4 regions of the Pseudoduganella sp. R-32 genome follow, and region 1 is predicted to be linked to each of the others. Evidence: riboswitches for the same ligand, from Rfam matches in the RefSeq annotation. Region 1 holds a riboswitch; each other region holds the start of a gene.
What was found. A riboswitch is a leader RNA that binds a small molecule or an ion and turns the genes downstream of it on or off. The one in region 1 is predicted to bind cobalamin.
Positions count from the first base shown of each region.

Region 2: it holds a riboswitch for cobalamin, as region 1 does, so the genes downstream of both, ACN9MU_RS10635 (TonB-dependent receptor) here and ACN9MU_RS29825 (cobaltochelatase subunit CobN) in region 1, are expected to answer to the same signal.
Region 3: it holds a riboswitch for cobalamin, as region 1 does, so the genes downstream of both, ACN9MU_RS01685 (energy-coupling factor ABC transporter permease) here and ACN9MU_RS29825 (cobaltochelatase subunit CobN) in region 1, are expected to answer to the same signal.
Region 4: it holds a riboswitch for cobalamin, as region 1 does, so the genes downstream of both, ACN9MU_RS31085 (TonB-dependent receptor domain-containing protein) here and ACN9MU_RS29825 (cobaltochelatase subunit CobN) in region 1, are expected to answer to the same signal.

Region 1 is NZ_CP183987.1:6,497,846-6,503,454, forward strand. It holds gene ACN9MU_RS29825 (cobaltochelatase subunit CobN) at 1-1,594, opposite strand, end outside; cobalamin riboswitch at 1,635-1,851, opposite strand; gene ACN9MU_RS29830 (hypothetical protein) at 2,002-2,307, shown strand; gene ACN9MU_RS29835 (YkgJ family cysteine cluster protein) at 2,347-2,589, shown strand; gene ACN9MU_RS29840 (YkgJ family cysteine cluster protein) at 2,604-2,864, shown strand; gene ACN9MU_RS29845 (hypothetical protein) at 2,869-3,822, opposite strand; gene ACN9MU_RS29850 (MFS transporter) at 3,918-5,060, shown strand; gene ACN9MU_RS29855 (undecaprenyl-diphosphate phosphatase) at 5,196-5,609, shown strand, end outside.
Region 2 is NZ_CP183987.1:2,319,142-2,324,750, forward strand. It holds gene ACN9MU_RS10630 (M1 family metallopeptidase) at 1-1,985, opposite strand, end outside; cobalamin riboswitch at 2,070-2,265, shown strand; gene ACN9MU_RS10635 (TonB-dependent receptor) at 2,338-4,281, shown strand; gene ACN9MU_RS10640 (thiol:disulfide interchange protein DsbA/DsbL) at 4,398-5,054, shown strand; gene ACN9MU_RS10645 (hypothetical protein) at 5,058-5,369, shown strand; gene ACN9MU_RS10650 (transcriptional regulator, SarA/Rot family) at 5,400-5,609, opposite strand, start outside.
Region 3 is NZ_CP183987.1:366,964-372,572, forward strand. It holds gene ACN9MU_RS01670 (DUF1800 domain-containing protein) at 1-1,126, opposite strand, end outside; gene ACN9MU_RS01675 (enoyl-CoA hydratase-related protein) at 1,211-1,993, opposite strand; gene ACN9MU_RS01680 (LysR family transcriptional regulator) at 2,082-2,951, shown strand; cobalamin riboswitch at 2,954-3,158, shown strand; gene ACN9MU_RS01685 (energy-coupling factor ABC transporter permease) at 3,284-3,964, shown strand; gene ACN9MU_RS01690 (energy-coupling factor ABC transporter substrate-binding protein) at 3,961-4,314, shown strand; gene cbiQ (cobalt ECF transporter T component CbiQ) at 4,304-5,038, shown strand; gene ACN9MU_RS01700 (energy-coupling factor ABC transporter ATP-binding protein) at 5,035-5,609, shown strand, end outside.
Region 4 is NZ_CP183987.1:6,781,449-6,787,057, forward strand. It holds gene cobT (nicotinate-nucleotide--dimethylbenzimidazole phosphoribosyltransferase) at 1-670, shown strand, start outside; gene ACN9MU_RS31075 (adenosylcobinamide-GDP ribazoletransferase) at 677-1,444, shown strand; gene ACN9MU_RS31080 (histidine phosphatase family protein) at 1,435-1,974, shown strand; cobalamin riboswitch at 1,969-2,189, shown strand; gene ACN9MU_RS31085 (TonB-dependent receptor domain-containing protein) at 2,259-4,097, shown strand; gene ACN9MU_RS31090 (FecCD family ABC transporter permease) at 4,117-5,139, shown strand; gene ACN9MU_RS31095 (ABC transporter ATP-binding protein) at 5,141-5,609, shown strand, end outside.

The sequences.
Region 1 (5,609 bases):
CCGCCTGCTTGCGGCCGAGTGCCCGTTCGCCGGCAGCTTCCGCTTCCAGCACGTCGGCGTGCAAGCGGCCCAGCAGGCCGCTGGTCATTTCTCCCTGCACGCGCGGCGACAGCGTCGCGAACCACTTCGCATAATCGGCGGCGCTGACGCTGTTCACGGAGCCCGCCAGTTCACGCAAGGCGCCGCGGTCCTCAGGCAGGTTGACGCCGTGCGCCATGATGCGGTCAAGCAGCGCTTCCGGCGTGGCCGGCAATTCGCCGACCGTGTAGCCGGCGTCCTTCAGGGCGTGCAGCATGTCGAACAGCGAAGCCGGCACATCAAGGTTGTCGGCGCCGATGTTCTGGCGGCCCGGCGGGTGATTGTAGTACACCAGCGCCACGCGCTTGTCGCGGTTGGATTTGGCGCGCAAGGCCAGCCAGCGCTCGACGCGCGCAGCCAGGCGCTCCGCTTCCGCCGCCAGTACTACCGGCGGGCGATTCTCGATGCCGGTCAGCTTGTCGCGCTGCGGCTCGCCCAGTGCCGCCACCACGATGGGCTGGCCGATGCCCTGCAGCTCGGGTAGCGCCACGCGGTACTGCACCGAATCAGGCGGCAAGCCGTCCGGCGACAAGCGCCATTGCATGGCGGTGCGGTCGGACAGCCGGATCGCCTTGAACAGCGGGATATCGAGCTTCTTGAATGCCTCGCTGACGGCTTCGCGCCCTTCGGCGGCGCCCACCACAAAGTCCTGCAGCACCACCATGGCGGCCGGCACGGCAGGCGCAATCAGTTCCGGCAAGCGCTCAAGCGCCTCGCGCGAGGCGCCGCCCCAGCGCGGCAGCACCTGCACGCATTGCTGGCCAATGCGTTCGACTTGCTTGCAGACGGCATCGGGCACCGTGCCATCCATGTTCGACAGGTCCAGCACTACCACGGTAGGACGCGCCTGCAGGCCTAGCTGCGCCGCCCTGCCCCATGCCGCCGCGTCGTGCAGTTCGCGCTGGCCGGCGCGCAGGCGCAGCGTCGGTTCCGGCTGCGGCTCGGCCAGGGCGCGCGAGGGGTCGAGCAGGTGCGCAAGCAGCGCTGCCGTGTTGTCGCGGCCACCGGCCTGCCAGACCTGGCGCGCAGCCAGCCACTGGCCTGCCGCCGGTCGCGCCCTGGCTGCCTGCAGTGCCGCTTCCGGCGGCTGCTCGGTCGAGAGCTGGCGCAGCGTTTCAGGCGAAAAGCCCTGCAAGCTGCCCTGCCGTCCGCGCGACAGCAGGCTAAGCGTGGCCTCGCCATTCATGGCCAGCACGCTGGCCTGCGGGCGGGCATGGCGCGGCAAGAATTCCTTCAGGCGCCGGGCCGGGTCGCCGAACAGCGATACGGCCAGGATGCTGTCCGCCTGCGCCAGCCACTGGGCGGCTTGCTTGTCGTCGGCCGCCATCCATTGCGCGGGCGTGCGCAACACGATACGGTCCTGGGGATGGCCGGCCAGGTGGCGATGGGCCGCCTCGATGGCGACAGGCGCAGCGCGTTCGGTCACGATGGCAAACAGCACGGCGGCGTTGGCACGCGCGCAAGCGAACGCACATAGCAGGACCGTAATGGTCCGGGCAAAGGTAGTGGTAGGCACAGCAGGATTCCGAGCACGCAAAACCACACCCCGGGCTTCGCACAATCAAAAGTGACCGGCCGGTCTTCTGGCTCGCCTTCTTCCTCCGCTGGCCTGGCCTTCCCGTGCGATGCACAGTGGCGTTGGTCAGCTTCGTCCGGCTTACAGCAGCGGGGGCTGCGCCGGACTGGCGCAAGATGGCTATCCCGCGCGGCACCGGCTTCCCGTTTCACCTCCCGGCAGGCTTGCAGGAAGGCACCAATCACATAACGTGCGTCATTCTAACAGACTGCACTTGGCCAACAATCTAGCCAGAAGAGCAACGACTGTTGTTATAAAGATCCACTTCTTAGAAATGATTGGTAATTCGTGAGAATTAGGTATTTACTGCTAAGTACGCGTCAAAGAACGTGTCTGGGAGAGTAAAAATGCATAACAAGACAACATTACAAGTCCTGGCAGCCGCCTCCGGACTTGCGGATGAGCGCATCCAGGAACTCTGGGAAGGGGCCGATATGTATGCCCGTGCCCAGGCTGGGAATCCGGATTCGCCGCGCTACCAGCAAGTGCTGCATGAGCGCATGGCGGCCATGGTCGAACGTGAAGTGGCCAAGCGCCATGCCGCGGACGGCGAGCCCTGGGTGCTGGCTGACGCCCACCTGGGACAGATTGAAGTGTCGCTGTCCGACGCCCTCAAGGCCTTCGGCGGCCGCACGCACCACGTTATCCATTAGCAAGGCAAAGCCGCCCGCACGGCTGTGAACCGCACCCCGATCCCGTGCCGTCCACAATGCGGCGCCTGCTGTACGGCGCCCGCGATCTCCAGCCCGATTCCCGGCATGCCTGAAGGCAAACCGGCAGGCGTGCCCTGCATCCAGCTCGATTCACACATGCGCTGCAAGCTGTATGGCTTGCCCGAACGCCCCCTCGTGTGCGTGGAATTCAGGGCCGACGAAGCAGTGTGCGGCGAGTCGCGCGAGCAGGCCATGCGCTGGCTGGGTTGGCCGAAGCTGTAAAATACTGGCCCACCATGAGTTTCCAATGCCGCCCAGCCTGTGGCGCCTGCTGCACGGCGCCCTCGATTACGTCCCCGATTCCCGGAATGCCGAACGGCAAACCGGCCGGGGTGCGCTGCGTCCAATTGGGCGACGATAACCGTTGCAAGATCTTCGGCAAGCCGGAACGCCCGGCCTTCTGCGGCGGCCTGCAGCCTTCGGCCGAAATGTGCGGCGAGAGTCGGGAACAGGCGATGACGTGGCTCGCGGTGCTGGAACGCGAAACCTGTCCGTGAGCCGCTAGCGAACGTAGAGCGTTGCGAATGTCGAAGGAATTTCAGCCAGTTCCGCTTCCAGATATGGAACAGTCGCAATGCAAGTGACCCATTCCAGGAATCGATCTTCGCTGAAGTACGATCGAACCACGTCCAGCGTTGCCGTTCGGGCAGCCTCAGGGACAAGCGCCGCTACCGGCGGCGCGCCGCTGTCGTCTACAACCGTCAGCCGGGCCTCGAGACAATGACTCCATTCCCAACCGATGTATGGTCGGGCTTCCAGCGAAAATTCAGATGGCCACCGCATTGTGTCGTTCAGGATCCCATGCGCACCAACCAGCCAGACGACGACCTGCGCGCGCCAGTGCGGTGAGGGGATATCGAACACGGAACGCAGCCAAGGCTCGACTAAAGACTCAGGCAGATATTTCAGGCAGAAGAACATCGAAGCGGAGAAATCTCCACTGGCATCCCACCAGAGCCAGACACGGTTCGGGTTGTCGTTTGATTGACGCAGAATATTCCCGATAGCGATGTCGGTGCCGTTCCAGCACATGCCATCCATCATGCACCGTCCCAGGGTTAGCAGCACATCTTCCCGAAAGCCTTCGTATGGCTCCCGAGAGACGCCGTTCGGGTAAATGGCCATAAACCCAGTCATCAACGATTCCAGCAGGTAGGAAAAACATGCCTCATGGCTGCGCGGCAGGAGCGCCGCAAGCAGGTAGTGGTACCAGGTTTTCCATTCCTCCATCGGACCGAATGACCGGGTACCGCTGGCGATTTCAGCAAAACATTCCTGCAGTTCGCGCACTGCAATCTCGTCCAGGTTTCCCAGCAAGTCACTGAACATTCGCCTTTCGGCCCCCATGAACCAGGCCTCGCCCATCGGAGCGGCCGGCTTTGGAAAATGCGCCCGCAAGCGGCCTAAGGCCAGCGTGTCAATCCCGTTCCCAGGCGTCCACAGAAACCGATCCATACCTCGTTCCTTGCGATAAGAGCAGTGCACATCATAATCGACTGCCAACGCTCAAGGACCATAATGGAAACGGTTCCATGCTAGAATCTTCAGCCATGAACCAAACCATCGACCACCGCCACCGCCTGTCCACCCGCCTGGCTTTCCTGACTGCGGGCCTTGCCATGTCTGCCTGGGCGCCGCTGGTGCCGTACGCGAAGGAGCGCCTGCAACTGGCGGAAGGCCCGCTTGGGTTGCTGCTGCTTTGCCTCGGCCTGGGCTCGCTGCTGGCGATGCCGCTGACCGGCGCGCTGGCGGCGCGCTTTGGCTGCCGCAAGGTGGTGCTGTGGTCGGCGCTGGTGGTCTGCCTGTCGCTGCCGGCCCTGGCGCTGGCGCCAACCCCGCTGCTGCTTGGCCTGGCGCTGTTTGTGTTCGGCGCCTCGCTCGGCACCATGGACGTGGCGATGAACGTGCAGGCGGTGATTGTCGAAAAGGCCAGCGGCGGCGCGCTGATGTCCGGTTTCCACGGCATGTTCAGCCTTGGCGGCTTCGCCGGCGCCGGCGGCATGGCCCTGTTGCTGTGGCTTGGCAGCGGCCCGCTGGGCGCGTGCCTGGCTATCGTCGCCGTGAGCGCCATCCTGCTGTGGCGCGCCAGTCCCGACTTGCTGCACGAGCCGGAAGCGCGCGACGGCAGTACGCCAACCTTCGTCATGCCGCACGGCGCCGTGATCTTTATCGGCGTCCTGTGCTTCATCGTCTTCCTGGCCGAAGGCGCGATGCTGGACTGGAGCGCCGTGTTCCTGACCGCCGAACGCGGCCTGCAGGAAGGCCGCGCCGGCCTCGGTTATGCCGCCTTTGCCGTCGCCATGACCGTCGGCCGCCTGACGGGCGACCGCGTGGTGCGCCGTTTCGGCGGGCGCCGCGTGCTGCTGGCGGGCGGCCTGTGCGCCGCCGCCGGCTTCTTCACGGCAGTCGCCTCGCCTTCGCCGGCCGCGGCCCTGGCCGGCTTCGTGCTGGTCGGCCTGGGCGCTTCGAATATCGTGCCCATCCTGTTCACTGCCGCCGGCAACCAGCGCACCATGCCCGCCAGCCTGGCGATCGCCGCCATCACCACCATCGGCTACGCCGGCGTCCTGGCCGGCCCAGCCCTGATCGGCTTCATGGCCCACCTGACCAGCCTGGAGCTGGCGTTTGCCGTCCTCGGCGGCGCCTTGTTGCTGGTCGCCGCCAGCAGCCGCCTGGTACGCGTTCACTCCTGACGCAGCGCAAACCGGCGCCTTGGCAAGGGCGCTACCCTTGACTCAAGTGCATCGGTGGGCCGCGCTCATGGTAAGCTTCGTGCCCGCGCAGCATCCCGCCCGCGTTCGCCTACCGACACACTTACCAAAATCACAATGGATATCGTTCTCGCGCTGAAGGCTCTGATCATGGGTCTGGTCGAAGGATTTACCGAATTCCTGCCGATTTCTTCCACCGGCCACCTCGTGCTGGCGGGCAGCCTGCTGAATTTCACCGGCGAGAAGGCCAAAGTGTTCGAGATTGCCATCCAGGGCGGCGCCATGGTTGCCGTTATCTGGGAGTTCCACAAAAAGATAGGCGAAGTGTTGTTCGGCATGTTCCGCGAAGCGCGCGCGCGCCGCTTTGCGCTCAATGTGGCAGTCGGCTTCCTTCCGGCCGCGGGGCTGGGCTTCCTGTTCGAACACAAGATCAAGGCGGTGCTGTTCGCGCCACTGCCGGTGGCGCTGGCCTTCATCATCGGCGGCCTGGTCATCCTGTGGGTCGAGCGCCGCGCCAGGGACAACCCGGTC
Region 2 (5,609 bases), 2.7 Mb from region 1:
CCGCCCCAGAACACGGTCTCCTTGCTGCCATCGGCGAAGGTGACCACCAGTGTTTGCGAGACATCGGCGCCGCGCCGGCGCACGGTGACCCGTGTCAGGTAGGGGAACGGGCCAGTGCCCGGCTTGGCTTCCGGGTTGGCCTTTTCCCATGCATCGCGCAGTTGTTCGACGTGCTGGTCGACCTGCTCTTCGCTCAAGTCGGCAAGCTTGCCGCCCTTCATTTGCCGGCCCGGCAGTGGCAGCACCTCTTCGCTGCTGAAGGAGGAAATGCGGTCATCCACGCGAGTGGTGGCGTAGACCTGCTGCGCGAAGACGGTTTCCACCAGCTGGCGCTGGCCGCTGACTTCTGCCAGCGTCTCACGGAAATCAGCCACGCTTGGGTGGCGGAATTTCCAGCGGCGGTAATACTCCTTGAAGGCGCGCTCCATGGTTTCCTTGCCCAGCTGCGCTTCCAGGTCGTGCATGACCAGGGTGGTGCGCGAATACACCGGGCCAATGCCTTGCAGGCGGGTATAGGCATTCTGGCCCAGCGGATCGGAGGGCTCGTCACGCGGCGTGCCCTGGCGTTCGAACTCGAAGCCCTTGATGGTGGGCGCAAATCCGATCGCGCGCAGGAACGGCGTCGTGAGGTAGGCCTTGCGGCCCGTATCGCGCAGCATGCGCTGGTTCCAGTACTCGTTCAGGCCTTCGTCCAGCATCGGCTCTTCGAACTCGTTGCTGGCGAGGATGCCGTAGAAGTAGCCATGGCCGAATTCGTGAATGGTGACGAAATCCAGCGCCGCCGATGCGAACGTGCCCGGCTTCAGGCCGGCAAAGTTGTCGACAGTGAAGAAGGTGGGGTACTCCATGCCGCCCGCTTCGCTGGCGTTATGCGGAGGAATGACCACAGTCACGGTTTTGTACGGATAGGGGCCGAGGGTCTTCGAGAAGTAGTCCAGCGAATCCTTGGTGGCCTGCAAGGCAGGCGCCGCGTTGGATGCGAATTCCGGCGGATAAAGCACGGTGATCTTCACTTGCGGGCTGCCGGGCCCGGTCCAGGTGCCGGTCAGCGGTGCCGCAGTGCGCTTGTCGGCGGTCCACGCGAAATCGTGCACGTCGCCCTGCACGAAATGGTGGGTCAGCTTGCCGTCCTTTTCCTGCGGGGCGCCCTGCAGTTCGCCGGTGGCTCCCACGGTATATTCCCTGGGGACGGTGAGCTTGACGTCATAGCTGCCAAAGTCCGCGTAATACTCGGATTCCGCGTGGTATTCATGCGCGTTCCAGCGCACCGCGGTGGCGCCCCGTTCGCCCGGCAGTTCCAGCACGGCGATCTTGGGGAACCATTGCGCCACCAGGTGGAAGCTGTCGAAGTAGCCGCTGCGCGCCATCACGCGCGGAAGCTGGTCGAAAAAGGCGATATCGAGCGTGGTGCTGGCGCCCGCTGCGACAGCCTGCGGCAGGTCAAGGCGCACCACGGTCTGGTCGGCCGCCGGGCCGCCGTCGGGATGCACGAAAGTCCACGGCACCTTGGCGCCGCCTTGCTGCACGCTGCGCAATTCCGTGTAGCCCCATTCTCCATCTTTGCTCAGGGCGCTGTTGCGAATGCCGCTGCCGGTTTTGCGCTCCTCGGTGTGGAAGGTGCTGTAGCCGTTCTGGAAGGCATTCAGGTACAGGTGCAGGTAGACGCTGCGCACCGGTTCGGCGCTGCGGTTGCGCCAGGTCAGGCGCTGCTTGCCGTCGATGGTGTGCTTGACCGGGTCCAGGCTGGCTTCGATCTGGTAGTCCACCACGCGGTCGGACAACGTGGCCTCCTGGCCGGTGCGGATGCCGCCCCAGGCGCCGGGAGCGCTGGGCTGCATGACGGCGGCCGCCTTGGCTGGCGCCAGTGCGATGCCGCTACCGGCTTCCGGCACGGTGGCGGACGTCGCGCCACCGGCCCACAGGCTGGCCTGGACCGCGACCCCGCCCAACAGGGCGGCCGCGGCCAAAAGGTGAGTGATGCGCATAAGACTCCATTAGGTTTTTTGCAACACCAAAATATAGCCCGGGTGGCGGCCGATTGCCAAACTTTTATGCCAACTTTAACCGGCGTATAATGGCGGCGCCTTGGTGCCCGCCTCCTGTTCATGGAGGCAGTTAAACGGGAAACGCAATGTGCTGCCCCCGCAACGGTACGCAAGCGCCGTCATTGAGACGGCAGGCCGCGCCAATTAGCCACTGCTGCTGCAGGAAGGTGGCCCGGTCAGTCTTGCCAGCCCGGATACCGGCCAGGGAGGTGGAAGCGCGCCCGCGCAGGGTTCGTCTTCTGTGGATTCCGGCTGCGGGGACGCAGGCGGATACTCTTTCTACTGATTTGCCATGACCTTCATCACTTCGCGCTGCGCCGTTGCCGCAGCGGTTGCCCTGTGCTTTGCCGCAGCGGCCCAAGCCCAATCGAACACCGTTGTCGTTTCCGGTTCCCGCTTCGCCAGCGATCCGTCGCTGCTGCCGATCGGCGCCACCACCATCACCGCGGCCGACATCCGCCGCGCCGGCGTGTCCGACGTCAACCAGGCGATCCGCAAGATCGGCGGCGTGTACGGCCGCCAGAGCCTGACCGGCAGCCCCGACTTCGGCCTCGACCTGCGCGGCTTCGGCACCAACAGCGACCAGAACGTGGTGATTGTGCTGGATGGCGTGCGCCTGAACGAAAACGAGCTGTCCAGCGCAACCCTGTCCACCATTCCGATCGACATGGTGGAGCGCATCGACATCATGCGCGGCGGCGCCAGCGTGCTGTATGGCGAAGGCGCCACCGGCGGCGTGATCCAGATCACCACCAAGCGCCCGCAAGCCGGCGAGCGCAGCGGCAATATGTTCACTGAGCTGGGCCAGTTTGACAGCGGCGAGGTGCGCGCCAGCGTGGCACAGGGCTTCGACGGCTTTGCCTTCGACGCGTCGGCCGGCCACCAGCGCTCCGACAACTACCGCGACAACAATGAATTCAAGCAGTCGCGCCTTGACGGCGGCGTGAAATTCAGCACCGGCGTGGGCAGCTTCTCGCTGCGTGCCGACATCGCGCGACAGGACCAGCGCTTCGCCGGCAGCCTGACGGAAGCGCAATTCAACGCCAATCCGCGCCAGACCCTGACCCCGAACGATTTCGGCAAGCTCGATAGCGACCGATATACCGCCGCCTGGGAGCACAAGGTAGGCGCCTTCGACCTGGCTGCGGAGCTGTCGCATCGCAAGAAGGAAGCGGAAGCCACTTACTTCAGTCCATGGGGCGTTTCCAGCTCCGCCTACGACACGAAGCAGACCCAGTTCTCGCCGCGCGTGCGCCACCTTGGCCAGTTCGACGGCATGCTGAATGAACTGGTCGCCGGCTTTGACTTCGGCCGCTGGAACCGCGTCACCACCGCGTCCTTCTCCGCCGCCGACGCCAGCCAGCGCAGCAAGGCTTTCTACCTGCGCGACGAAATGAAGTTCTCCGGCCCGCAGCAATTCCGCCTGGCCGCCGGCGTGCGCCGCGAACTGTTCGACAAGGATTCGATCGATCCAGTGCCATTCACCACCGCCACCTACAGCGTGAAGCAAGCCAACAACGCCTGGGAAGTGCAGGGCAGCATGCTTGCCGCGCCGGGCCTGACAGCGTGGGCCAAGATTGGCCAGAGCTACCGCGTCGCCAACTCCGACGAGAACGGCTTCACTCCGCAGGCCAACAAGCCGCTGGAAACCCAGACTTCGCACGATGCTGAAATCGGCCTTGGTTATGCGCAGGGCGCCGCCAAGCTTGACGCGCGCATTTTCCGCCACAACCTGGACAACGAGATCTATTACGACCCGACCGCAGGCATGTTCGGCGCCAACACCAACCTGGCGCCAACCCAGCGCAAGGGCTTCGAGCTCGATGGCAGCTACCGCTTCGCGCCGGAATGGCAGGTGCAGGGCCACTTCCAGCAGGTGGATGCCGAGTTCCGCTCCGGTCCGAACGCCGGCCGCGAACTGGCGCTGGTGCCGAAGAACATCCTGACCGTGCGCCTGGCCTGGCTGCCGTCCGACGGCCAGAGCGCCGACATCGGCGTGCAGCGCGTCGGCAAACAGCGCTACGGCAGCGATTTCGACAACAGCTGCGACGCCCGCATGCCGGCGTACACCGTGGTCGATGGCCGCTACGCGCGCAAGTTCGGCCAATGGGAACTGGCTGTGACCGCGCTGAACATGTTCGACAAGGAGCATTTCAGCCAAGCCTTCAGCTGCCGCGCAGGCATCTACCCGAACAGTGGCCGTCAACTGAAAGTATCGGCACGCTACGACTTTTAAGCGCTTAAAACAGGCTTAAAAATGCCCCGTTGGCGCCTTTTTGGCCCACGGGGCTGATCACGGCGCGCAAAAAATGGTAATCTCGCGGCGTTTACCATTTACCTGTAAGGATGACCATGCGTTTGCTGCGACTGCTGCTTGCTTCTGCCGCCCTGATGTTCACCGCTGCCGGCGCCTATGCCGCCGAGCCGAAACAAGGCGTTGACTATACGGTTCTCGACACCCCGGTGCGCACCGAAGCCCAGGGTAAAAAGGTCGAGGTGGTCGAGTTCTTCATGTTCACTTGCCCGCACTGCAATGCGCTCGAACCGCGCATGTCGGCCTGGGTCAAGCAGAACGCCGACAAGATCCACTTCCGCCGCATCCACTTTGCCCGCGGTGAAAAAGACGTGCTGGCACGCGCCTACGTCACCCTGGAAACCATGGGCACGCTGGAACCAGCCAGCCAGAAGCTGTTTGACGCCATCCACAAAGAGCACAAGCGCCTGATGCGCGAGGACGACGTGACCGCCGTGGTGGTAAGCGCCGGCGTCGACAAGGCCAAGTACGAAAGCGTCTACAAATCCTTCAGCGTCGAGTCTAAAATGAAGCGCATGGAGACCATCATCGCCCAGTACAAGGTGGACAGTGCGCCAACCCTGGTGATCGATGGCCGTTACGTGACTTCCCCATCAATGGCCGGTCGTCCAGGCCAGCCGGAAGACCAGTCCCAGGCAGCCGCCCTGGCAGTTGCGGACTACCTGGTAGCCAAGGCTGCAGCGACCAAGAAGTAAGACATGGATCAACGTGAAGAAGGCGTGATGCGTGCGTTCCGGGAGTCGGCCCCTGATGAGGCCGGCCTGGTGCAGCGCACCTGGGTCAACCATTTTGCCTGGACGCTGGTGGTCCTGTTGTCCGGGCTGGTGTTCTGGCTCGTGGTGGCCGTGGTGAATGCCGAAAACCAGCGCAATGCGCTGGCCAATATGCAATGCCGCGACCGCGTCTTCAAGGAAGAGATCGACCGCCAGTGCATGCTGAGCGTGCAGTCACGCGAGCACTGGTGGCAGCACCTGGTCTACGCAATGAAGCACACCAAGCCCCAGAAATAAAAAAAATGGGGACGTACCCCATTTTTTTAATCAGGCTGTGACGTCGAGGTTGGCGAGTTGGCGCTTGAAGAGCTGTTCCTGCACGCGGATATCGTCGCCGTTGTAGCCGTCGTAAGCGCGGGTGGTGCGCGACCATACTTCCGGCATCACCTGCTCGATCAGGTTGCGGCCGGCATCGGTGAGGGTAATCATCACGCAGCGGCGGTCGCCCGGGCGGTTGCCGCGGGTGATCAGGCCTTG
Region 3 (5,609 bases), 740 kb from region 1:
TCAGATTGGCCGCGGAACGTGCTTCCTGGTCCAGCAGGATGGCCTTGATGACCGCTTTCAGGTCGCCCTTGACGCCGCTGCCGTTGTTGTTGAAGACAGCAGCGACACGCGCCACGTACTCTTTCGCTGGATTGCTGGTGACCAGGCGCTGGATCAGCTGCTTCGATACGAAAGGCGCCACGTTCGGATGCGCGAAAATCGTGTCGAGCGCCTTGTTCAGGGCCGTTGCCGCATCGACGCCGCTGGCGATCGTGGTGCCGAGGAAGATTTTTTCGCCAGGCTCGTATTTGGTTCCAACCTGGGTCATCGGGCGCTTGCGGTAATCCGGCGTGTCGCTGGTACCGCCGGCGAGGTCGGAGTCCCAGCCGGTGAATACACGGGCCAGGCCGGAAATGTCGGCTTGGGTATAGGTTTCCTGCTCGGTCGCCGTGCCGTCCGGGTTCAGCTTCAGCAGGCCGATGGTGAAGAGCTGCAGGATCTCGCGGGCGTAGTTCTCGTCCGGCATGGAGCCGGTTTTCGGATTGGCCTTGGCGTTGCCGCGATAGGTCAGGTATTCGCCCATCGAGGTCGACAGCGTGACCTGCTGCAGCAAGGTGCGGTAGTTGCCGAAGGCATTGGCCTCCAAAATGTCCATGTAGGCGGCGCCGGTGAAGGCACGCCAGGCACCGGTGAAGCCATCCAGGGAGGCGACGACGATTTCGGACAAGGCCAGCGTCACGCGCTGGCGCAGGGTATCGGGGGACGTGATCAGCTTGACCCACAGTGCCGCATCGATGCCGGCCTGGGTGTTCTTGTTTTCGATGGCGTTGAAGCCCTTCGCCATCAGCCAATCCCAACGCGATTGCGAAGTGGGCATCGACATCTGCTCGTCCAGCCACTTGCTATAGCCGAGCGCCTGGACCCGAGTCATCTGATCATGCGTTGCGCCCATGGAGGCCTGGGCGAGGAAACGTGCGGCCTGGGCGCCTGCAATCGATTCGACCTGGGGTGGCACCGGCGAGGTCGTACCTCCGTCGCTGCCCTTGCTTTCGCTCCCCCCGCCTCCGCACGCTGTCAGCAAGGTTGCCGCGGCCAGGGTCGCAGAGAGCTTTAGCGAGCTCTCATTATTCTCGATTGTGTCGTCCATTGTTGCCCCTCGGAAATTTCCTTAAGGGGGCAGTATAGCTAGAAATGGATGAGCAAAACCTATCGTGCGCAGGTTTTGTGGGTTTTATTCAACCCTTTGCCGAATGTAGTCGGGAGCGACTTTTTTAATGAAAGCCTCTGTGCCGATGCGGAAGTTTTCCGTTGCCGCGACGAGCCCGAAATAGTCGGCGCCCAAGCCTGCGGATTCTTCCAGCGTCATGTTCAAGCCACGGTGCAGGGCCTCCCATGTCAGGCGCACTGCGTCCGGGGACTGGTCGAGGATCTCGTACAGGATGGCGCGCGCTGCATCCATCACCGCGTCGGGACTGGCCACCTGCTGCACAAGGCCGATTCGCAGGGCTTCTTCAGCATCGATGATGCGGCCGCGCAGCAGCATTTCCGCTGCGCGGCCTTTCCCCACCAGGCGCGCAAGGCGGGTAGTGCCGCCAAAGCCAGCAACAGCGCCGATGCGCACTTCAGGATGACCGAGTTTTGCATGGCTGGCTGCGATGCGGATCATGCATGCTTCGGCAAGTTCCAGCCCGCCGCCCAAGGCGTGTCCGTTCAGGGCCGCCACCACGACCTTGCCAAGATTCTCGATGCGGTGCGTGATGTGGACCGCAAGCCTTGCGAATTCGCGTACTTCCAGCGGGGTAGCCTGGCTCAGGTACTTGATGTCGGCGCCGGCGGAGAAGGCTTTGGAGCCGGTGCCGGTAAGTATCACGGCGCCGGCTGCGGAACTGGCGGCCGCCATGTCCAGCATTTCTTCCAGTCGCTGCAAGGTCGGCAGGTCGAGCGCATTCAGCGCATCGGGGCGATTCAATGCAATGACGGCGATGCCGGCGGATTCTCCATACAGGACAGTCATGGCTTGGCTCCGGGAGTTGAGATTAAGGTTAGTATAGGTTTCCAGAATTGGACGTAGTTTTGTGAGTTCAGAAAACAGTTTTCCGAAAATGAAAAACCTTGCCTTCGACTGGAATGAGCTGAAGTTCTTTCTCGCGGTTGCACGAAGCGGCGGCCTTAGCGGCGCTGCTGCGGTACTGGGCACCAGCGCATCCACGGTCTCGCGCCACGTTGACGCGCTGGAGCGCCGCACTGGCCGAAAGCTGTTCTTGCGCCAGCAAAGCGGCTATGCGCTGACCGATGACGGCAGTGAACTGCTGGCGCACGCCGGGCAGGTGGAGCAGGCCATGGCTGCCGCTGCTGCGCCGGGCGATGCGCAGCGCGCAGTGTCCGGCGTGGTGCGGCTGGCGACTACTGAAATGCTGGCGCAATTCCTGGTCGCGCCCAGGCTGGCGGCATTGCGAACGCTGCATCCGGCGCTAAGGGTGGAGCTCGATATCGCCATGGCTGCGGTCAAGCTGTCGCGGCGCGAAGCCGACCTGGCGCTGCGCATGGCCGCTCCGGACGATGGAGCAGGCGACTACATCGCAAGGCGTATCGGCAAGGTCGATTTCGCCCTTTACCGCGCAGCCGCTGTTTCGCATGACAGCGGTGACTACATAAGCTGGGACGGCGCCTGGGATGGCCTGCCGATGGCAGCCGCACTGCGCACTGCATTCGACGGCAAACCGCCAGTCCTGGCGTGCAACAGCCTGCCCACGCAGATCGCCGCCGCCCGCTCCGGCGTGGGCGCCGCCATGCTGCCATGTTTCATCGGTGATGCAGAGCCGGCGCTCCAGCGAATGGGGCGACTGGCCACGCCAGTATCGCGCGACCTGTGGCTGGTCTATCACCGCGACCTGAAAGCGAGCCTGCGCGTACAGGCAATGGCAGCCTTCCTGACCGAGATCACAGGCGTTTGCCACGCAAGAGACCTTTAATGTACTATTCGGCAATTGGGTGCGCGCGTCCTGTCCTGGATGCGCGTTAAACGGGAAACCGGTGACGCTGCCATGTGCGGCCACTCCGGTGCAGCCCCCGCTGCTGTAAGCCTGACGAATCCGGAAATACGCCACTGCGCAACGCGCGGGAAGGCCCGGACGAGGATGAAGGCGAGCCAGAATACCGGCCCGATACTGCCAGCACTGTTCTCCGGGGTGAAGGGAAGCCGCTGTCGACCGGCTTCCTGCGTCTTGCCCGCCTGCCCCCTGTCGACCGTCTCCCGATTCTCCCATGAAGGTGCTCCCATAGACCATTCGACGGGAGGTTTCGAATGCACATCATGGAAGGTTTCCTGCCGCCCGCGCATGCGCTTGGCTGGGCAGCCGTATCCGCTCCTTTCCTGGCCTGGGGCCTGCGCAGCATGGCGCGCGGCTTGCAGGCGCACCCCGAGCGGCGCATGTTGCTTGGCGTTGCTTCGGCCTTCGCTTTCATCCTGTCTGCGCTGAAGCTGCCGTCCGTGACGGGAAGCTGTTCGCATCCGACCGGCGTCGGGCTTGGCGCGCTGCTGTTCGGTCCTGCGGCGATGGTGCCGGTCGGCTTTGTCGTGCTGCTGTTCCAGGCCTTGCTGCTGGCCCACGGCGGCTTGACCACGCTGGGCGCGAACGTGTTCTCCATGGCGATCGTCGGGCCCTTCGTTTCCTATGGCGTATTCCGCTCCACGGCGGCCCTCGGGCTATCGCGCGCGGTCGCGGTGTTCGCGGCCGCCTGTATCGGCGACCTGGCAACTTACCTGACCACTTCTGCACAGCTGGCCTGGGCCTTTCCTGATCAGATCGGTGGTATCAGCGCTTCGTTCGCCAAGTTCGCCGGTATCTTCGCGTTGACACAACTGCCGATCGCCATCAGCGAAGGCTTGCTGACCGTACTGGTGGTGAATGCGATGGCGCGCTTCAATGCGCACGAGCTGCGCCTGCTGCCGGTGATGGCGCATGTGAAGGAGAAGTCGGCATGAAGGCGCGTACTGGCTTGATCTGGGCGGCCATCATCCTGTTGACCGTTTTGCCGCTGTGGTTTGCAGACATGCCGCCGGCGGAGCCGGGCGGCGCGGCGCCAGCAGCATTCAGCGGAGCGGATTCGCGTGCGCAACAGGCGATTGGCATCATCGCACCACACTACAAACCCTGGTTTGCACCGCTGTTCGAACCGCCGAGCGGAGAGATCGCGTCGCTGCTGTTCGCGCTGCAAGCTGCGATCGGCGCGGGCGTGATCGGTTTCTGGCTCGGCACATCGATGGCGCGCGAGCGCGAACAACGTTGCGCACAGGGGGATTCGGTGCCGGAGCAGGATTCCCATGCGGATTGACGCCGCAGCCTACGCCTCGCGCTGGCAGGCCGTCGCTCCAGGCGCGAAGGGCCTGTTCGCGCTGGCCGGCATCGCTGCCGCCTGGCTCGCCCGCAGCCTTGACACGCTGGCCGTGCTCGCGCTGCTCTCCATGCTCGCCACGCTGGCCGGGGCGCGCGTGCCGATCCGGACCTACTTTGCCGTAGCGGTAGCGCCGGTCGGCTTCCTTTTGCTGTCCTGCCTGACAATGCTGGTCACGCCTGACGGCGGGGGCGGCTGGCGGTGGGCGCCTGGGCTCTCGCCGGCAGTCGGGTACATTGCCCTGCGCTCGATCGCCGCGCTGGCCGCCGTACTCGGGCTGGTGCTGACCACGCCGATGCCGGACCTGTTGATGTTGCTGCGCCGCCTGCGCGTACCCGAACTGCTGCTGGACCTGATGGCGCTGTGCTACCGCATGCTGTTCGTGCTGCGCCAGGCATGGGACGAAGGCAGTACCGCGCAAGCTGCGCGCCTGGGACATGGCGGCTGGCGCCAACACTGGCGGTCGATAGGGTTGCTGACGGGCCAGATGGCACTACAGGTATGGCAGCGCGCGTCGGCACTGCAAATGGCGGCCGATGCGCGCGCCTTCGAGGGCAGCCTGCGCCACTTGCCGGCTTCCTTCCCGCATGCGCGACGCCAGCTTGCCCTATCCTTGCTGGCGAGCGTGCTGCTGCTGGCATTTTCCCTGCGTGACAGGCTATGACGCCTTTGATCGAACTCGAAGCAGTGGAGCACGCGTTTGCCGACGGCAGCCCAGGCCTGCGCGGCTGCACGTTGTCGCTTGGCCGCGGACGCCGTCACGCGCTGCTCGGCGCGAACGGCGCCGGCAAGACCACGCTCCTGCTGCACCTGAACGCTTTGCTGCGCCCCACCGTGGGCCGCTTGCGCTGGCACGGCAACGAGTACGACTACAGCCGCAGTGGGCTGGCCTCGTTGCGCAGCCGGGTCGGCCTTGTGTTCCAGAATCCTGACCGCCAGCTAATCTCGGCACTGGTCGAGGAGGATGTGGCGTTTGGGCCGCTGAACCTCGGCCTCGACGACGCCACGGTACGCACTCGCGCCGCGGATGCGCTCGATGCCGTAGGCCTGGCCGGCTTTGCGCGCCGTCCCGTGCACCACCTGAGCTTCGGCCAGAAGAAGCGCGTCTGCATTGCCGGCGTGCTGGCCATGCAGCCCGAAGTCCTGCTGCTGGACGAACCGATGGCGGGCCTGGACTCGCCGATGCAGATGGAACTCGAGACATTGCTGGACCGCCTCGCCGCGCGCGGCGTGAC
Region 4 (5,609 bases), 280 kb from region 1:
GGTTAACCGCAAGATCGCCCCAGGTACCGCCAATTTTGCGCAACAGCCGGCCATGTCGGTGCAGCAGTGCATGGAGGCGATCGAGTGCGGCATGGACCTGGTGGCCGAGCTGCCGGGCAATGTGCTGGGCTTCGGCGAAATGGGGATCGGCAATACCACCTCCGCCGCCGCGCTGATGCATCGCCTGACCGGCACTCCGGTCGCCGATTGCGTTGGTGCCGGCACCGGCCTGGCGCCGGAAGGCGTGCTGCACAAGCAGCACGTGATCGAAGCCGCCATGGCCCTGCACGCCGATGCGCAGGGCGGGCTGCAGGCGCTGGCTGCTTTCGGCGGCCTGGAAATTGCGATGATGGTCGGCGCCATGCTGAAGGCAGCCGAACGGCGCATGGTGCTGCTGGTTGACGGCTTTATCGTCACCAGCGCCCTGCTGGTCGCGTCGCGCGTGCAGCCGGCGGTGCTGGATTACTGCGTGTTCTCGCATTGCTCCGACGAGAATGGCCACAAGCGCATGCTGGACTTCCTTGGCGGCCGCCCGCTGCTGAACCTCGGTTTGCGCCTGGGCGAAGGCACAGGCGCCGCGCTGGCCGTGCCGCTGCTGCATGCCGCCGTCAACTTCCTGAACCAGATGGCGACTTTCGAGTCGGCCCAGGTCAGCGAGAAGTCCGAGTAAGCGCCCATGCAGCAGTTGCGCCTGTTCTTCATCGCACTGCAATTCTTCACGCGCCTGCCTATTCCTCGCTGGGTCGGTTTCGAGCCGGCCTGGCTGCACCATGCCTCGCGCTACTTCCCTGCCGTGGGACTGGTGGTGGCGGCGATTGCGGGCGGAGTGTACGCGGCGGCGGCGCTGGTGCTGCCGCCGCTGCTTGCCGTGCTGCTTTCCACGGCCGCCGGCATCTATGCCACCGGAGCCTTCCACGAGGACGGTTTTGCCGATAGCTGCGATGGCCTGGGCGGCGGTCACACGCGCGAGCGCGTGCTGGAGATCATGAAGGATTCGCGCATCGGCGCGTATGGAGCCATCGGCATCGGCCTGATGCTGGCAACCAAGGTGGCGGCGCTGGCCAGCATGCCGAAGCTGGCGGTGCTTGGTGCCCTGCTGGCGGCCCATCCGCTGTCGCGCCTCATGGCCTGTTCGCTGATCTGGCGCATGGAGTATGCGCGCGCGGAGGGCAAGGCCAAGCCGCTGGCGCAGGAAATGCGCGGCGGCGAGTTCGCCATCGCGACGCTGACGGCCGCGCTGCCCGCGGCGGGCGCGCTGGTCGTGGGCTGGCTGCCGCCGGCTGCATTGGGCGCCGGCCTGGCCGGCATGCTGCTGGCGACGCTCTGGCTGGCGCGCAAGTTCCGGCAACGCCTGGGCGGCTATACTGGCGACTGCCTTGGCGCTGTCCAGCAATTGACCGAAGCCGTGTTCTACGTCGCGGCACTGGCCTGCATGTGGAACTGATCCTCGTCCGCCATCCGCAGCCCGATGTCGCGCCCGGCCTGTGCTACGGCAGCAGCGACATTCCGGCAGCAGCGGACGCCCTGGCCGCCGGCCACGCCGCCCTGGCGCCGCAACTGGCCAGCGCCCTCACCCGCGGCTACCGCCTGTACTCCAGCCCCCTGCGGCGCTGCACGGCCCTGGCCTCCCTGCTGGGCGCCTTCACGTCCGACCCGCGCCTGGTGGAAATGGATTTCGGCGCCTGGGAGCTGTGCAGCTGGCCCGACGTCGCGCGCGCCGAGGTCGATGCCTGGGCCGCCGACCTGCTCGATTACCGCCCTGGCGGCGGAGAAACCGTGCGCGAGGTGGCGCGCCGCGTGCAGTCCTTCCTCGATGAGTTGCAGCACGACGCCATTGTCGTCTGCCACGCCGGCACCATGCGCCTGATGGCGGCCATCGCCGCCGGTGAGCCCTTGCAGCAGGCGGCCGCCAGGCCAAACCACATCAAGTATTGCGGGATCCTTCGCTTGTCCTGGCCAGCCAAGTCCGTATAATGGCGGGGTTTTGGTGCCCGCAATCGAATTCTCGAATGCAGTTAAACGGGAAACACGGCGCTGTCCCTGACAGCCAACGTGTGCTGCCCCCGCAACGGTAAGCAAGTGCCGCCTTCAATGTGCGGCAGCGACCTCCCGGCCACTGTGCGCAAGCATGGGAAGGCCAGGCCGCCAGACTTGCCAGCCCGGATACCGGCCAGACCAGGTGGGAACGCGCCCTGCGCCCGTTCCTGTTCATGCCGGCTTACGGGGACGTGGGCCGGCGGCTCGTTACGAAAGTTGTCATGTCCTTTCCCCTTACCCGGCAAGCGGCCATCGCGTCGCTGGCACTGGCCGTTGCCGCACCTGCCGTCGAAGCACAAACCCAGGCTGCCGTACTGAATTCCGTGCTGATCACCGCCACCCGCACGCCGCAAGCAGCACGCGACATCATCAGCGACACGCTCAGCATCGGCCCAGAGGAAATCGCGCGCAGCGGCGCCGGCTCCATCACCGAACTGCTGCAGCGCCAGCGCGGCATCGAAGTGAGCCGCAACGGCGGACCGGGCACCAATGCCAGCGTGTTCCTGCGCGGCTCCAACGGCAACCAGGTCATCGTCCTGATCGACGGCGTACGCATCGGCTCCGCCAGCAGCGGCGCGGCCGCCTGGAATGCCATTCCGCTGTCCGCCGTCGACCATATCGAAGTCGTGTACGGCCCGTTGAGCACCCTGTACGGCGCCGATGCCATCGGCGGCGTGGTGCAGATCTTCACGAAGAATGGCCAGGGCAGCCCGGCGATCGATGCCGGCGTATTGGCAGGCACTTACGGCACCCGATCCGGCACCGCAGGCATTGCCGGCAGCGCCGGCGCCTTCAACTATGCCCTCAGCGCGGGCAAGGAACGCTCCGGCGGCTTCTCCGCCACGCTGCCGGCCAGCTCCAGCTACAACAGCGATGACGACGGCTACGACCGCAAGCACGCCAACGGCCAACTGGCCTGGCAGGTCGCGCCCGGCCACGAGCTGGGCGTGCAGTTCCTGCATAGCGACCAGGAAGCGGATTACGATAGCGGCACCAAGGTGCGCGCCTGGAGCACGCAGAAGCTCGACACCGCCGCGCTTTACTCGCGCAACCGCCTGAGCGACGCCTGGCAGATGACGACGCAAGCCGCGCAATCGCGCGACAAGTCCGGCAGCTTTGCCGCCACCGCCAGCCAGATCGATACCAAGCAGACCCAGTTCAGTTGGCAGAACGATATCGCGCTGGGCACCGACAGCCTGCAGCTGCTGGCCGAACACCGCAAGGAAGAAATCGAATCCAACACCGCCGCCCTGGTGCGTGAGCGCAGCACCACTTCCTGGGCCGCCAGCTACAACATGAAGCGCGGCGACCACCTGCTGGCCGCCGCCGCCCGCAACGACGACAGCTCGCAGTATGGTTCGAAGAGTACCGGCTCGCTGGGCTACGGCTACCGCATCACGCCGGGCCTGCGCGTCAACGCCAGCTACGGCACCAGCTTCCGCGCGCCGACGTTCAATGAGCTGTACTACCCCGGCTACGGCCTGCCGGCCAATCGCCCGGAAGAAGGCCGCAACCGCGAAATAGGCGTCCACTTCGAACAGGGCGGCACAGCGCTGGGCGCCGTGGCATACCGCAACAAGCTGACCGACCTGCTGGTGAACATCGCCCCTTGTCCGCTGCCCGGCTTCCGCCTTGGCTGCGCCTACAACGTCAACCAGGCCACGCTGGAAGGCATCTCCCTGTCGGCACGCCAGCAGCTGGGCAGCAATTTCACGCTGTCCGCGAGCGCCGACCTGCAGAACCCGCAGGACGACATCAGCGGCAAGCTGCTGGTGCGCCGCGCCAAGCGCCACGGCAACCTAGCGCTGGAATATACTGCGGGCAGCCTGAGTACCGGCGCCGAGTGGCAGCTTTCCGGCTACCGTTTCGACGATACGGCCAACCGCAACCGCCTGGGCGGCTACGGCTTGCTGAACCTGTATGCGGCCTGGGAATTCGACCGTTCCTGGACTGCCACCCTGCGCTGGAACAACGTGGCCGGCAAACACTATGAACTGGCGCGCAATTACGCCACCGCCGGTTCCACCGTGTATGCCGGCCTGCGCTTCAGCTACAAATAAATGAGATAAGCTGCCCGCTATGCATCCACTTTCCGCCAACCTGCGCATGCGCGCCGTCACCGTCATCATCCTGCTGGTGCTGTTATCGCTGGCCAGCCTGGTTGCCGCCGGCATGATCGGTTCGGTCAGCATCCCGCTGGCCGACATGCCTGGCGCGCTGCGGGAGTTCATCAGCGGGCAACCGACCTCATTGCCTGGCCACTTGCTGGGCCTGCGCGCCGAACGCGCGGCGACGGCGTTTGTCACCGGCGCTTCCTTGTCGCTGGCCGGCGTGATGATGCAGGCCTTGCTGCGCAATCCGCTGGCCGACCCTTATGTGCTGGGCATTTCGTCCGGCGCATCGGTTGGCGCACTGGCGGCATTGCTGTTCATGTGCGCGGCGTGGATGGTGGATGCCGCCTCCTTCGCCGGCGCGGTCGTGGTATCGATGATGCTGTACTTCCTGGCGCGGCGCGACCTGCGCGGCGGCACCGCCGCGGAAGGCGGCACTGCCCTGCTGCTATTGACCGGGGTGATCCTGTCTTCGGGCTGCATCGCCCTGGTCACCCTGATGCTGTCGATTGCGCCGGAAAGCCGCCTGCGCACCATGGTTTTCTGGCTGATCGGCGACCTGTCCGGTTCCCCGATCCGCTGGCTGCCGTGGATTGTGCTGGCCGGCGGGATGGCGTTCGCCCTGCGCGCTGCACGTTCGCTGAACGTGATGGCGCTGCATGCGGAAGCGGCAGCCACCCTGGGCATCCGCGTGAGCGCGCTGCGCAAGGGCCTGTTCTTCTGTTCCGGCCTGCTGACCGCCAGTGCTGTAACAACGGCGGGCAGCATCGGCTTCGTCGGCCTGATCGTGCCGCACGCTTGCCGGTTCGCCTTCGGCCCCGACCATCGCCTGCTGGTGCCAAGCGCCGCGCTGGTCGGCGGCGCCTACCTGGTGCTGGCCGATACTGTGGCGCGTACCATCATCGCGCCGCAGCAACTGCCTGCGGGCGTGGTCACTGCGCTGGTGGGCACGCCGGTCTTCCTGTACCAACTGCACCGGCTGAGGAAATAAGATGATCGGCACCCATCAACTACGCCTTGCCATGGGCAAGCGCACCCTGGTCGACAGGCTGGACTGGCAGGTCGGCGACGGCGAATGCTGGAGCGTGATCGGCCGCAACGGCGCCGGCAAGAGCACCTTGCTGCGCACCCTGGCCGGACTGCGCCAGCCGGAAGCCGGCCATGTCAGTATCGACCGCCGCGCACTTGGCGAATGGCCGCTGCAGGAACTGGCGCTCAAGCGCGCCTTCCTGGCGCAGGCCCGCAGCGATGCCTTCTCGTACTCCGTGATCGAAACCGTGCTGTCGGCGCGCCATCCCTACCACGACAACCGGTATTGGGAAAACAGCGACGACCACCAGGCCGCCATTGCCGCCCTGGCCGCAATGGAAGTCGACCACCTGGCGGCACGCGACGTGCGCACGCTGTCCGGCGGTGAGCGCCAGCGCGTGGCCATCGCCGCCATGCTGGCGCAGGATACGC